One region of the Glutamicibacter sp. St.4D3 genome, then DNA from elsewhere that is predicted to be linked to it. Evidence: riboswitches for the same ligand, from Rfam matches in the RefSeq annotation. Region 1 holds a riboswitch; each other region holds the start of a gene.
What was found. A riboswitch is a leader RNA that binds a small molecule or an ion and turns the genes downstream of it on or off. The one in region 1 is predicted to bind thiamine pyrophosphate.
Positions count from the first base shown of each region.

Region 2: another riboswitch for thiamine pyrophosphate. It lies ahead of thiO (glycine oxidase ThiO); the one in region 1 lies ahead of AC6I21_RS01300 (3-oxoacyl-ACP reductase).
Region 3: another riboswitch for thiamine pyrophosphate. It lies ahead of AC6I21_RS11865 (ECF transporter S component); the one in region 1 lies ahead of AC6I21_RS01300 (3-oxoacyl-ACP reductase).
Region 4: another riboswitch for thiamine pyrophosphate. It lies ahead of thiM (hydroxyethylthiazole kinase); the one in region 1 lies ahead of AC6I21_RS01300 (3-oxoacyl-ACP reductase).

Region 1 is NZ_AP039380.1:262,127-265,461, forward strand. Features, by position in the region: gene AC6I21_RS01285 (hypothetical protein) at 1-70, opposite strand, end outside; gene AC6I21_RS01290 (HNH endonuclease family protein) at 272-1,000, opposite strand; gene AC6I21_RS01295 (hypothetical protein) at 1,147-1,305, opposite strand; TPP riboswitch at 1,449-1,543, shown strand; gene AC6I21_RS01300 (3-oxoacyl-ACP reductase) at 1,623-2,426, shown strand; gene AC6I21_RS01305 (LLM class flavin-dependent oxidoreductase) at 2,423-3,335, shown strand, end outside.
Region 2 is NZ_AP039380.1:2,242,935-2,246,269, forward strand. Features, by position in the region: gene AC6I21_RS10280 (thiazole synthase) at 1-255, opposite strand, end outside; gene thiS (sulfur carrier protein ThiS) at 261-515, opposite strand; gene thiO (glycine oxidase ThiO) at 659-1,771, opposite strand; TPP riboswitch at 1,768-1,880, opposite strand; gene AC6I21_RS10295 (GNAT family N-acetyltransferase) at 1,978-2,988, shown strand; gene AC6I21_RS10300 (OsmC family protein) at 3,084-3,335, opposite strand, start outside.
Region 3 is NZ_AP039380.1:2,564,341-2,567,675, reverse strand. Features, by position in the region: gene AC6I21_RS11885 (Na+/H+ antiporter subunit E) at 1-566, shown strand, start outside; gene AC6I21_RS11880 (MrpF/PhaF family protein) at 563-829, shown strand; gene mnhG (monovalent cation/H(+) antiporter subunit G) at 829-1,188, shown strand; gene AC6I21_RS11870 (DUF4235 domain-containing protein) at 1,279-1,521, opposite strand; TPP riboswitch at 1,649-1,805, shown strand; gene AC6I21_RS11865 (ECF transporter S component) at 1,872-2,492, shown strand; TPP riboswitch at 2,599-2,753, shown strand; gene AC6I21_RS11860 (ECF transporter S component) at 2,817-3,335, shown strand, end outside.
Region 4 is NZ_AP039380.1:51,759-55,093, forward strand. Features, by position in the region: gene AC6I21_RS00250 (bifunctional hydroxymethylpyrimidine kinase/phosphomethylpyrimidine kinase) at 1-212, opposite strand, end outside; gene thiE (thiamine phosphate synthase) at 209-850, opposite strand; gene thiM (hydroxyethylthiazole kinase) at 919-1,704, opposite strand; TPP riboswitch at 1,696-1,790, opposite strand; gene AC6I21_RS00265 (hypothetical protein) at 1,857-3,335, opposite strand, start outside.

The DNA of each region.
Region 1 (3,335 bases):
TGAAGACCGCGGCACCGCACACCAAAAGCGCAACCCCCAGAAGCCGCATCTTCATCTCTGCATCACGCATCCCTTGTTCCGTAGACCACGCTGTCCCGTGAAAAACCAATGACTGTAATTACAATAATTGCACAAATAGTTGTCCGAAGGAATCCTCCGAAAGGACTAGATGTGCCTGCTCACCTACCGCAGTGGGATGAAGCGGCGCCTCGGGGAGCAGGGTAAACCTAGGAAAAACCGGTTCACCGCCGTGAGCCGGGGGTGTGCGCGGTTAGAGGCAGCTGCGCAGGATCTTCTCAATGGCCGCCTGTTCGGCCTTTGTCATCCACGCGTCATATTTCGCCTTCACCTGCGTCTGACGGGAAACGTAGCTGCACCGGAAGGAGCGGTTGGGCGGCAGCCACGTTGCCGCGTCCTTGTCGCCCTTGGATGCATTGGTCGGGCCATCCACAGCCATCAGGTTCAGCGGGTCGTTGGCAAAGTTCAGGCGGGTTTCGGCGTCCCACTGCTGGGCGCCCTTCTGCCAGGCATCCGAAAGCGCCACCACATGGTCGATCTGCACCGCGCTGCTGGTTCCCTGCCCGCGCACAAAGGAGATGCTCTTGCCGGTGTAGGGGTCATCAAGTACGCCGCTGAGCACCACGCATTCAATGCGTCCCTCCCGGTATTCCACGTCCTTCAGGTCCCGGGCGAGAATGTCATTGCGCGCGTCGCACCCGTTGCGGTCGGGGTCCTTCCAGCCCTTGCTGAATTCCTCGCGCGAGTACCCGGTCTTCGGGGCGCGGCCCTTGACGTCGATTTCCTCAAGCAACGCCAGCGATTCTGCGAACTCAAGGCTTTGCTCTTCGGTGATGGGGCCGCCGGTGGAGGGGGCTTGTGACTGCGTTTGCCCTGGAGCGGCGTCGGGGTTGAAATCGCTGAGCGTCCCGGCCGAGCATGAGGTCAGTGACAGTGAGCCAAGCAAGAGGGCCAGGGTGATGAAGCGACGCGGGCTGCGCATGCGGTAGAAGGTTCCCTTCGATGCAGTGGGCGCACCAAAAATAAGGTGCTGCCTGTGGTGTACAGCCAGCACCTTATCGCTTCGGGGCGACACTATCGCCCGAACCGCCGGGGCACCTTCATGTGGTGTCCGTGACGCAGACCGCGCTAGTTGGTCGCGGTTCCCGGATCCTCGTCCTGGCCCGGACGGGTGTGCGATGCCCCGCCCTCATCACGCCACTTCTTCAGCTGCTCGGGTGACACTTCGCCGGTGTCGATGTTTTCTGGTGCGTAGGGGTCCTTGCCCTTGTCATTTACCGTGTCCATATCCTCACCGTAGGCCGGTTCCGGCAAAGCGACAAGGAGTCCGGTCCCGTCCGTTTTCGTAACGGCAACGGCGCGGCCTCGGCATTGTCCGGGCCAAAAAGTCTCCAAGTCGGTGCCTGGTCGCTGGATGTGGTAGGAATGGGGTTAGTGACACGGGGTGCCGCCGCAGCGGCTGAGAAAACACCCGTCGAACCTGCACCAGTTAGTACTGGCGAAGGGAATGTCCTGGATTCCACGATGCCCCGCACCTTTGAGTGGCTGCGGCGTATCCACCGGGTTCCGTTCGCCTTGACCCACATTCAAGGAGTTCGAACACCATGAACACACAAACCACCACCGTCGAAACCAGCAACAGTGCTCTGCCCCTGGCAGAGCAGCAGGTGTTGGTCACTGGCGCCGCGCGCGGGCTGGGCGCGGCCATCAGCACCGCCTTCCTGGACGCCGGAGCGAACGTGGTCCTCAACTACCACTCCTCGGGGCAGGCCGCCAACGATCTGGCTGTCCGCTACCCCGAACAGGCCCTGGCCGTACAGGCTGATGTGCGTGAAGCCGGGCAGCTGAAGGACCTGGTCCGCCAGGCCGAAGAGCACTTCGGCAAGCCGCTGACCACGCTGGTCAACAACGCGCTGGTCGACTTCTCCTTCAACGGGGACGCCCGGCCCAAGGCTGGCGAACTCAGCGCGGCCGATTTGAGCAAGCAGTTCACCGGGTCGGTGCTGGCCCCGGTCGCCGCAATCCAGGCCGTGCTGCCGAACATGCGCAAAGCCGGTTTTGGACGGATCATCAATATCGGCACGAACCTCTTCCAGCATCCGGTGGTCCCGTACCACGACTACACGGCCACCAAGGCGGCACTGCTGTCGCTGACCCGCACCTTCGCCGATGACCTGGGACCCGAGGGGATCACCGTGAACATGGTCTCGGGCGGACTGCTGCGCACGACCGACGCCTCCGCGGCCACCCCGGAAGAGGTCTTTGACTTCATCGCCTCCGGCACACCGCTGCGCAAGGTCACCAGCCCGGCCGAACTGGCGGACGCCGTCCTGTTCTTCGCCTCCCCCTGGGCCCGCGGCGTGACCGGACAGAACCTGATCGTGGATGGGGGACTGGTCAAGGGATGAGCCCCAAGCAATTGAAACTCAACCTGTTCATCTACGGTGCAGGCCACCACCAGGCTGCCTGGCGGGACCCGGACTCCGCTGCCGAACGCCTGGGCGACACCGGGTACTACACGCAGCTGGCGCAGACCGCAGAGCGCGGGCTGCTGGACGCGGTGTTCCTGGCCGACGGCCAATCCATCTCCCCGCAGGCCGCAAAGGCCGGACCCACCTGGTTCTACGAGCCGCTGACCCTGCTCTCGGCGTTGAGCCAGCACACCGAACACATAGGCTTGGTGTGTACTGTCTCCTCCAGCTTCTACTCCCCATTCCATGCCGCCAGAATGCTGGCCAGCCTGGACCACCTCTCCGGCGGACGGGCCGGGGTCAACGTGGTCACCAGCATGTGGGATGCCGAGGCGCAGAACCATTCGATGCCCGGGCTGGGGGACCATGACACCCGATATGCGCGAGCCGATGAATTCATTCAGGTGGTGCGCCGACTGTGGGATTCCTTCCCGGCCCAGGCCATACAGGCCAGCCGGGACGGGGACTTCGCCAGCCCGGAACTTCTGCAGCCCATCGAACACGTGGGGGAGCACTTCACGGTGCGTGGCCCCCTGAACGTTCCCGGCGGCCCGCAGCGGGCCCCGGTGTTGTTCCAGGCCGGCTCCTCCCCGCAGGGTCGGGAGCTGGCCGCGAAGTATGCCGAGGCCGTGTACGCGGTGGCCGCCGATCGGCAGATGGCCCTGGACTACGGTACCGATCTGCGCTCCCGGATCGCCGCGGCCGGACGCGACCCGGAAGCGGTGGCGATCATGCCGGGTCTGGTGACCTATGTGGGGCGCACGCATGAGGAAGCCCGGGCCAAGCAGCGCCGACTGAACGAGCTGCTGCCCACCGGTGACGCGCTCAAGCAGCTGGGCGTCTTCG
Region 2 (3,335 bases), 1.4 Mb from region 1:
GTAGCAGCCGGCGGTGTTCGGCAACGTCAGCACGCCCAGGCGCTGGAGCATGGCGAACACCGAATCCCCACCGGCTGCGGCATAGTGCCTGATGGCCACGGTGGTGACCTCGGTGCCCGAGGCGACCAGGGCCTCTTCCAGGGTGCTTAGGGAGGTCGCTCCCCCGGTGCCCATCACCAGGCGGGAGCGCAGTTGTGCCCCGGCAATGCTGAAGACATCTTCGGGCGTGTGGGGTGCTTCGTTGCTCTGGGTCATCTTCCTCATCCTCCCTGTGCGGCGGTGACCAGGTCGATGCGCGCCCCGGGCGCCACCGTGTGGCTGGCCCAGGCGCTGCGCGGAATTACGTCCCCGTCGATGGCGAGGGCGATTCCCAGCCGGGAGCCGTCCACGGCCAGGCCTTGTTCGTTGATGAGCTTTTTGGTGTGCCCGGCGACGATGTCACGCACGGTGGCCCCGTCGGGCAGGTTCAGTCTCTGGCCGTTGAGCTGCACCTCGATCTCGGTGATTTCAGGCATTGCGTCTCGTGCCTCTCTTTCTGGTTGCTTTGGCTTTGTCTGGTGGCGCTCACCGGGGTGGCGGGCGGCGCCGGATGTCTGGGGTTGCCCGGGTTCGGGGCCGGCTGCGCGGCGGACAGGACCGCCTGATCGGGTGACCGGGATCAGTGGCTGGTGCTGCTGGCCGCGACCGGAAAGCGGTGCAGCCCCAACAGCCCACGGTGCGTCCCCGGGTCGGCGCCCAGCAGCAGGTCACTGGCGATCCGGGCGCCCAGGGGTGCCAGCAGGACGCCGTGGCGGAAGAACCCGTTGCTCACCACCGTGTGCGCGTCCACCCGGTCGATGATGGGCCGGTCATCGGGGGTGCCGGGCCGGGGCCGGGCGATCACCTCACGCAGGGAGGCGTCCATGATCCCGGGCACCAGGCGCCGGGCATCATCCAGCAGGGTGTACAGCGCCTCCACACTGACCAGGTCGTTGCCGTCCTCGCGGCTGCTGGCGCCAAGCACGATGCTGCCGTCGCTGCGCGGCACCAGGTACACGTTGCGCCGGTGCACCACCCCGCGCACCGTGTGGGTGAGCAGCGGGTGTAGGTGGGCCGGCAAGTGCAGGCGCAGGATGTCGCCGTGCACCGCCCGCAACGGCAGCCGCGGGGTGCCGGGCACCTGTCCCAGGCCCGTGGCCAGCAGCACCTGGTCCGCCTCCAGCACCCGCCCGGTCTGGGTGTGCACCCGCGCCGTGGCGCCGCAGTGCTCCACTTCGCTGACCTGCTCCCGGATCAGGTCCTGCCCAAAATGCTCGATGAGGATGCCGGTCAGCGAGCGCGGATCGACCTGGTGGTCCTCGGGGAATACCAGGGCTCCGGCGATGTTCCCGGCCAGGGCCGGTTCCCTGCGCCGCGCCTGGGAGCCCAGCAACATTTGGGTGGGCAACCCCAGCCGGTGGCGGACCTCCTCCAGCTCCGCCAGCGCCTGGCGGTCGGCGGCCTCGGCGGCGACGACCATGGTCGGGTTTTGCCGGTACGCCACCGTCGCACCGGTGGCCTGCTGCACGCGCGCCACCAGTTCCGGGTAGAGCTGCGCCGAGTCGGCCATCATCTGGTGCAGCCGGTCCTGTCCCCAGACGATTTCCGCGGCCGGGGCCAGCATGCCCGCCGCCGCATGGCTGGCGCCCCCGGCGGGGTCAGGGTCGCAGAGCGTGACGCGCACCCCGCGGCTGCGCAGTTCAAAAGCGGTACATAGTCCGGCGATCCCGGCACCAACGATCACGACATGCATCAGGGCACTTTCCTTCCTACGGCGGCATGACCCGCATCAGGTGTGGCGGTCGGCACGAAGCCCTCTCAGCCCGGATCAACAGATCGCGCAGGCTCCCGCGGAGTTAGAAGGATTATAGGCATGGTGCAGCTCACAAACACCAATTGCATGACGGCCGGTCCCGCCGGCGGGCCGCCGCACACACAACCCGTGGTTCACTGGGAGGCATGAACGCATCCGGCACCACTCACAACGCGCAGTCCTACCCCCGGCTCCTGGAGCGCAGCGACCCGTTGGCCCAAGAGCTGCTGGCCCTGGAAGAGCAGTTGCTCTCACCAGCGGTCCGGGGGGATGCGCAGCAGCTGGCTGTGCTGCTGCACGAGATGTTTGAGGAGGTGGGGGTCTCGGGCCGGCACTACACGAAGGACGAGATCATCGCGCTGTTGGCCACCCAAACGCGCACCGATAATCCCCCGGCCGCCCTGCACGCCCCGAGCCTGTTGGCCTTGTCCGAGCATCAGGTGCTGCTGCGCTGGCAGAGCACCGGGGTGCGTACCGCCCACCGTAGTTCCCTGTGGCAGTTGGAGCGGGGACGCTGGCAGCTGCTGTACCACCAGGGCACCGCCAGTGCCGTTGGCGCGCAGCAGCAGTCGACCCCGGCGCCACGCCCGGCCCCAGCCCCGGCAGGACTGGAAGCGACGAGGGCGCGTCTGCGCCCGCTGCGCCCCACCGACGCCCCGGCGGTGTTGGCCGCGTTCACCTCGGATGCGCAGATGAAGCGCCAGGGATCGGTAAGAACCCTGGATGAAGCCCACGCCTACATCGACCGGCTGCTGGCGTCCCCGCAGGAGCAGCGCCCCTACGCCATCGACGTGGACGGGACGCTGGTGGGCCTAGTGTGCGCGAGCCTGGACCGGGCCAACACGCTGGGCTGGTTCTGGTACTGGGTGGCCGCCGGATACCGCGGCCGGCAGCTGGCCAGCCGGGCCGCGGCCACCGTGGCTGATCACCTGCTCAGCAGTGGCGGCGTGCACCGGCTGGAACTGGGGGCGCGGGCGAACAATCCCGCGTCCCTGCGGGTGGCCCGGGCCGCTGGCTTCATCCAGGAGGGTGTGGAACGCGAAAAGTTCGTCATGGACGGCACCCGGGTGGATGTGCTGACCTTTGGACGGCTGCGCAGCGACCCGTTCCCGGCCATCGCCGCCCTGGAGCTGGAACCGGCTCCGGGCGAGGCATAGCTGCGCTGTATCCGCGGTTGGCCCCAAGCCGGGGTGCGCGGCCCGGAAAGGCGGGGGCGCCACCGGCATCAGCCGGCGGCGCCCCCCTCGCGTTCCTAGTTTTCGACCCGCGTGCTGGTCACCGGCGTGCCCAATTCCACGGTGCGTGAGACCGTGCAGTACTTGTCGTGTGAAAGCTTGATGATCCGGTCAACCATTCCAGCGGCCTTGCGCCCCTCCTCGGTGTCCGGGAACTTCAGGTCGAAGGACATGGAAATGTCCTTCATGCGGCTGGCCCCATCCTCGGTCACCTTGTATCCGGCGGCCTCCACCTTGAAGGTCTCCGGTTCACTGCGCCGGGTGGTGGC
Region 3 (3,335 bases), 1.0 Mb from region 1:
TGCGCCAGGAGTGGCCGCTGCTGCTGTTCATGACCCTGGTCTGGGGCGCGCTGTGGCAGGACTTCACCCCCGGAACCCTAATCGTGGGGGCGCTGCTGTCCCTGCTGCTGGTCGCCTTGTTCCCGCTGCCCCCGGTGCGCCTGTCGGGGCGCATCAACCCGTGGTACTGCTTCCTGCTGCTGGGCTGGTTCATCATGCAGGTGGTGGCGGCCAGCCTGGAGGTTTCCTACCTGGCGCTTTTCCGGCGCCAGAAGACCCGCAGCTCCATCATTGCGGTGCGCCTGCACACCGACTCGGACCTGATCGTCACCACGGTCGGGCACGTGCTGACCCTGATCCCCGGATCGTTCGTGGTGGAGGTGGACCGTCGCAGCTCCACCCTGTACCTGCATTACCTCAACGCCTCCAACGCCATCAAGGTCGCCCGCTCCCGGGCGAAGATCCATGAAATCGAACGGCGGGTGATCATGGCCATCGGCAGCCACGACGAGTACGAGTACGTCAAGCAGGTGCGCAAGGACATCGCCCAGCGCGCCCGCCAGAAGGCCAAGGAGGCAAAGCGTTGAGCTACATCATCGTGGGAATCAGCGGAGTGCTGCTCTCGGTGGGTGCGGTGGCCTGCCTGATCCGGGTCGCCCGCGGACCCTCCATCCTGGACCGGGTGCTGGCCCTGGATGTGATGCTGCTGATCATCTCCGCCGCCCTGTGCCTGGAAATGTACCTGAACCGGCACACCAACCACATCCTGTTCGTGGTGATCGCCTGCGCCATCGGCTTCATCAGCTCGGTCACCGTCTCCCGGTTCGTTTCCGACCAGAGGAATGCGTGATGGATCAGTTCCTGGAAATTGTGGCCGCCGGCTGCATGATCGTCGGCTCGCTGATGTCATTGATCGCCGGCATAGGCCTGTTGACCTTCCCCGACCTGCTCACCCGGATGCATGCGGCCACCAAGCCCCAGGTGCTTGGCTTCCTGCTGCTGTTCATCGGGCTGGCCATCCACCTGCGCTCCTGGCAGGTGGTGCCGGTGCTCGCCCTGGCCTGGGGCGTGCAGCTGCTAACCGCACCGGTCTCCGCGCACATGATTGGCCGTTCCGGGTACCGCACCAAGCACGTGAAGCGCGAAACGCTGTACAGCGATGAACTGCGCACCGTGGTGGAGAACGCCAGCCGCCAGAACAAGGACTAGCGCCACTGCCGGCACCACGAACAAGGGCCTCGGAGCACCGCATCACGGTGCTCCGAGGCCCTGCCTGTCCACGGCGCAAACGCCGGGGAACTACTTGTTCAGCTTGGCCAACGCCTTGCGGGTGCCGCGGTCGGTGAGGACCTGGATGATTGCGGCCACCACGGAGGAGAAGACGGCGAACGCCAGGGCCTGGCGCATCGAGGCTTCGGCTTCGGCTTCCTGGCCGTGGCGCGGGGCATCATTGCCGGTGAATCCCTTCCACAGGCGGTCCACCAGCTTGCTGCCGACAAACCCGGCTCCCAGGGAAATGCCGGTGGCGAGCAGCTTCATCATTGGTTTCATTCTTCGCGCTCCTGTTCGCATGGGGACTTCTCTTTCTATCGAAAGCATATCCTGAGCTATGGTGGCATCGCAGACATGGCATCGGGTGATCCACGGATCGCCGGGGCAATCTGCTGACAAGAAACGACAGGGGAGCGTCATACCGTCCCCGAGGCTCACCGCGCAGCAAACGCCGGTGGCCGGGGACCGGTGGAAGACGCTGAGAGTGCGATAGATCGCAGACCCTCGAACCTGCTCCGGCTAGTACCGGCGAAGGAAGTCGAGAATCTCAGATGTGCGGCAGGGACAGCTCCCTGCGCATCCGCATGTGCTCCCCTCCTGAACCAGGAGGATGGAAGAAAATGGCAACAACCAAGCGAACCGGCGGCACCTCATGGAAGGTCGCGGACATCGTGATCGCCTCGGTCATCGCCGTGGCTTCGGGCGTGGTGTTCTGGGCGTGGAGCGCCAGTTACGGTTTCGTGACGCTGGCCTTCGCCGCGTTCCCGCCGGCCAGCGCGCTGCTCTCGGGCATGTGGCTGTTCCCCGCGGTCCTCGGGGCGTTGATCATTCGCAAGCCCGGTGCGGCACTGTACTGCGAACTGCTGGCCGCCATCATCGAGGCCCTGCTGGGCACCCACTGGGGACTGACGGTGCTGGTCTCCGGGCTGCTGCAGGGGCTGGGCGCCGAGCTGGTGTTCGCGCTCTTGCGTTACCGGGTGTGGAACCTGTTCGCCGCCATGCTGGCCGGTTTCTGCTCCGGCTTCCTCAGCGCCCTCAACGGTGCCTACATCACCGCCCACTTCGTGCACTATACCGCCGGGATGAAGCTGTTCCATGTGGCGGCGATGAGCGTCTCCGGGTTGCTGATCGCCGGGATCTGCTCGTTCTTCCTCACCCGCATGCTGGCCAACACCGGTGCCTTGGCCTCCCTGCCCAGCCGTCGGGCCCACCGGGAACCGGTGCTCACCCGCTCCCGCTAGGCGGCGCCTGGCGGCCGGAGCAAGAGCAATATGACGTCCGCCTCAAACCGGTCGCCGGTGCGGGTTCTGCCCGACCGGCATCCTGGGGTATGGTGGCAACGCAGACATAAACCGACAGGGGAGCGTCATACCAGCCCGCTGCCGTGCCGCCAGGCGCGTCACGGCAGGCGTAAGGGTAAAAGACGCTGAGAGTGCGATAGATCGCAGACCCTCGAACCTGCCCCGGCTAGTACCGGCGAAGGAAGTCGAGAATCTCAGGTATGCCCCCGGGGACGCGCCCCGGTTCGCATACATGCTCCCCTCCTGATTCAGGAGGATATTCAAGTGACAACAACACCGTTGCGGGCCAGCAGCTCGTGGAAGGTCGCCGACATCGTCGTCGCCTCGGTGATCGCCGTGGCTTCGGGCGTGGTGTTCTGGGGCTGGAACGCCGGTTACGGCTTCATTTCCCTGGCCTTTGTGGCCTTCCCGCCGGCTAGCGCCTTCGTGGCCGGGATGTGGCTCTTCCCGGCAGTGCTCGGGGCCCTGATCATCCGCAAGCCCGGCGCCGCCCTGTACTGTGAACTGCTGGCCGCGGTGATCTCCGCGCTGCTGGGCTCGCAGTGGGGCATCACCGTGCTGGTTTCCGGCATTGTCCAGGGGCTGGGCGCCGAGGTGGTGTTCGCGCTCTTCCGCTACCGGGTGTGGAGCCTTGGGGTGGCGATGCTGGCGGGGCTGGGCGCCGGACTGTTCGGTGCGCTAAGCGAGGCCTACCTGATGGCCTACTATGCGGAATACACCGCGGGCATGAAGCTTTTCCACGTGGCGGCGATGAGCCTCTCCGGCCTGGTGATTGCCGGCATC
Region 4 (3,335 bases), 210 kb from region 1:
CGCACATCGGCGACGATGCTGCGCAGCTGGGCGGTGACGAACTGCGGCTCAACGGCCTGCACCGCGTCCACGCCCCGGGTGTTCTGCGCGGTCAGGGACGTGATGGCGGCCATCCCGTAGCCCCCGGTCGCGGCGATCGCCTTCAAATCCGCCTGGATTCCGGCGCCCCCGGAGGGGTCGGAACCGGCGATGGACAGGATGTTGTGGATCATTTCGCCTCCTGCCAGGCGCGCAGCAGCCCGCCGGCGGCCGCACCGGGGTCGGTGCTGGAGCAGATGGCGCGCACCACCGCCATGCCCTCGGCCCCGGCCGCGCGCAGCGCCGGGGCGTCCTCGGCCTGCAGCGCACCGATGGCCACGCAGGGCAGCTGGGCGATCTTCCGGGCCCGGGCGAAGCCCTCGATCCCGATCGGGGTGGGGTGGTCCTTCTTGGTGGGGGTGGCCCGGATGGCCCCGACGCCCAGGTAGTCGATCATCGAGGCGTTCGCGTTCGCCGCCGCCAGCTGCTCATCGGTGGAGGCGCTCAACCCCAAGGTGGCGTCCCCGATCAGTTCGCGCACCCGCTGCACCGGCAGGTCCTGCTGCCCGATGTGCACCCCGGTGACCGCGGCCCCGGCGGCCCGTGCCGCCAGGTACACGTCCACCCGGTCGTTGACCAGCAGTTCGGCCCGGCCCGCGGTGAGCTGACCGGCGGCCAGGGCCAGTTCATAGAATTCGCGCGCGTTTTCCTCCTTGGCGCGCAGCTGGATCCACTGCACGCCAGCCTGCACGGCGGCCTGGATGACCTCAAGGGTGCGGTGTGGGGTGCAGCTGGCGGTGTTGGCGACCAAATATACGCCGAGATTTCGCATGATTGTCCTTAAACCGCCCCCTGCGGGGCCGGCGGGTTGACTCGTGGGCGGAATGAAGAATGAGGGATCTAGAGTTCCTCGATGCGCACCGCACCCAGTTCCTGCGGATCGGTCAGGGCCAGGGCGTCGAGGAACTGCGCGGCAAAGCTGCCCGGCCCCAGGGACAGGGCGGCGGCGCGTTCGGCGGCCCGCCCGTAATAGGCGTGGGCGGCCACGGTGGAGGTGAACACGTCCTGCCCGGCGGCGATCGCCGCCGCGGCGAACGCACCCAGGGCGCACCCGCCGCCGGTGACGCGGGTCAGTTCGATCCCGTCGGTGTGCACCATGACCGTGCGCTGGGCACTGACCACGGCGTCGGCCGGCCCGGAAATCGCGACCACCGCGCCGTGGCGTTCGGCCAGTTCCCGCCCGGCGGCGATGGCCGCGGCCACGGGGTCGGCCGAATCCACCCCGCGCCCGGTGGACTGGTGCCCGGCCAGGGCCATGATCTCCGAGGCGTTGCCGCGGATCAAGGCGGGGCGCAGCGAAACGATGCGCTGGGCGTAGCGCGTGCGCACCGGCAGCGCGCCAACGGCCACCGGGTCCAGCACCCAGGGCGTGTTGGCCTGGTTCGCGGCCTCGATCGCCTCATCCATGGCGGCCAGCTGTTCGGTGCTGGGGGTGCCCAGGTTCACCAGCACCGCGCAGGCGGTCTTCGCGAACGGCCCCGCCTCCCCGGGCAGGTTGGTCATGGCCGGGGCGGCGCCGGCGGCCAGCAGCGCGTTGGCGGTGAAGTTGGCGACCACGGTGTTGGTCAGGCAGAACACCAGGGGGCTGGTGTGGCGCAGTGAATGGATCACGGCAGGCAGGGTCATGTGCGACATCCCTCCGCTAGTTTGAACTAGTTCAGGTTCGACGGGTGTCATCTCAGTCGGCGGCGCCGACACCCCGTGTCACTCGTGACCGAGCGTACGCAATCGCCCACCCGTTGACAAACCTGTGACGCGCCGCACCGCGCCGCCCCCGGTCAGGGCCGGCCCGGCGCGCCCGGCGGTGCTGCAGGGCCGGCAGCAGCCGGGCGCCCATGTGCCGCTGCCGGGTGCCGTTCGGGGCCGGGGTGCGGGATGAGCAGCCGCGCCGGGAAGCACAGCACCGCCAGGCTGAGCCCGACCCATCCGTAGTCAAACCCGTAGCCGCAGAACAGCAGGGCGCCCAGGGCGGCGGTCACGGTGCGCAGCGAACGCAATTCGATCACCTGCCGGTACCAGCGCTCCCAGTGCCCATCCACCGCCCAGGCCACCTGCATCCGCCGGCTGGCCAGGCGCACGGCGGCGTGGGCCAGCAACAGCACCGCCACCAGCAGCAGGATGAACGCCGCCGGGGCGGTGACCAGCCCCCACAGGTAGTCCAGTGGCGGGCGCAGCAGGAAGTAGACGCTGGCGGCCATCAGCAGCCCGGCCACCGGGTAGATCCAGCGCGGCAGCGGTCCCCAGTGCCGGGGCCCGGTCCGACCGGCCTTGCCGTGCACGTACCCCATGCTGCTGCCGGTGATCACCAGGTAGAGCAGGGCGGCGCCGGTGATCAGCACCATCAGGTGCATCCCCGGCCGTGCATCGGGCAGGGCCTGCGGCTGCGGTGAGTGCGTGGGCCACAGGACGAGCAGCAGGATCAGTGAGGCGCCCAGCGCCAAGTACTGGGTGGCGAACAGGTGGTCGCGCAGGGCGCGCACCGGATGCCGCGGCACGGCGGTGACGCCCTCGAAGTTCTGTGGCGGGCGCCAGAACAGCATCACCAGGGCGACGCCGAGCACGGCGTAGTTCCCTACCGAATCCCAGCCGTCGCCCAGCGCGCGCAGCCGCTCAAGGTCCCCGTCCGCGGCCTGCTGGTGGAACCACCGGGCCTTGTAGTGCAGGGCGGCCGCGCCGTTGGCGGCCAGGACCACGGCCACGGTGCGGTACAGCCGGTTCAGCCACACCCGGCGCAGCATCCGGTTGTCGTGCCGCGAGATCCCCGGCAGCGGCCTGCGGCGCAGGATCACCAGGCTGGCCAGGAGGGTGGCGGCCACCAGCAGTCCCAGGCAGAGGGCCAGGTACGGCAGCACCTCGCCGGCCGGGCGCAACCCGTCGGCGGCCGGGATGAAGTAGCTCAGTTCCTCCCCGCTGAGCTCGCGCTGCGCGGTGGGAGCCCGGTAGGGCACATCGCCCGCCGCCCACAGCGCGGTGAGCGAGCCGGCCAGGACCAGGACGAGGGCCGCCACCAGCTTGCCCGGCACCAACCCGGTGCGCGGCTGCGGGTCGGCGCTGCGCTGCACGCGCGGCCCGGTGAACTGGGCCAGCACGTAGACGAACCCGACCCACAGCGCCGGGGTGGCGGCCCGCCCCACCGCGCCCGGCCAGCCGCCGGGCACCGCCTGCCCCTCCGCGCTGATCGGGTAGAAGGCATCGAACCAGTCGGTGGAGACGGCGGCGAGGAATCCGATGAGCGCGCACCACCGGGCGTACCGGCG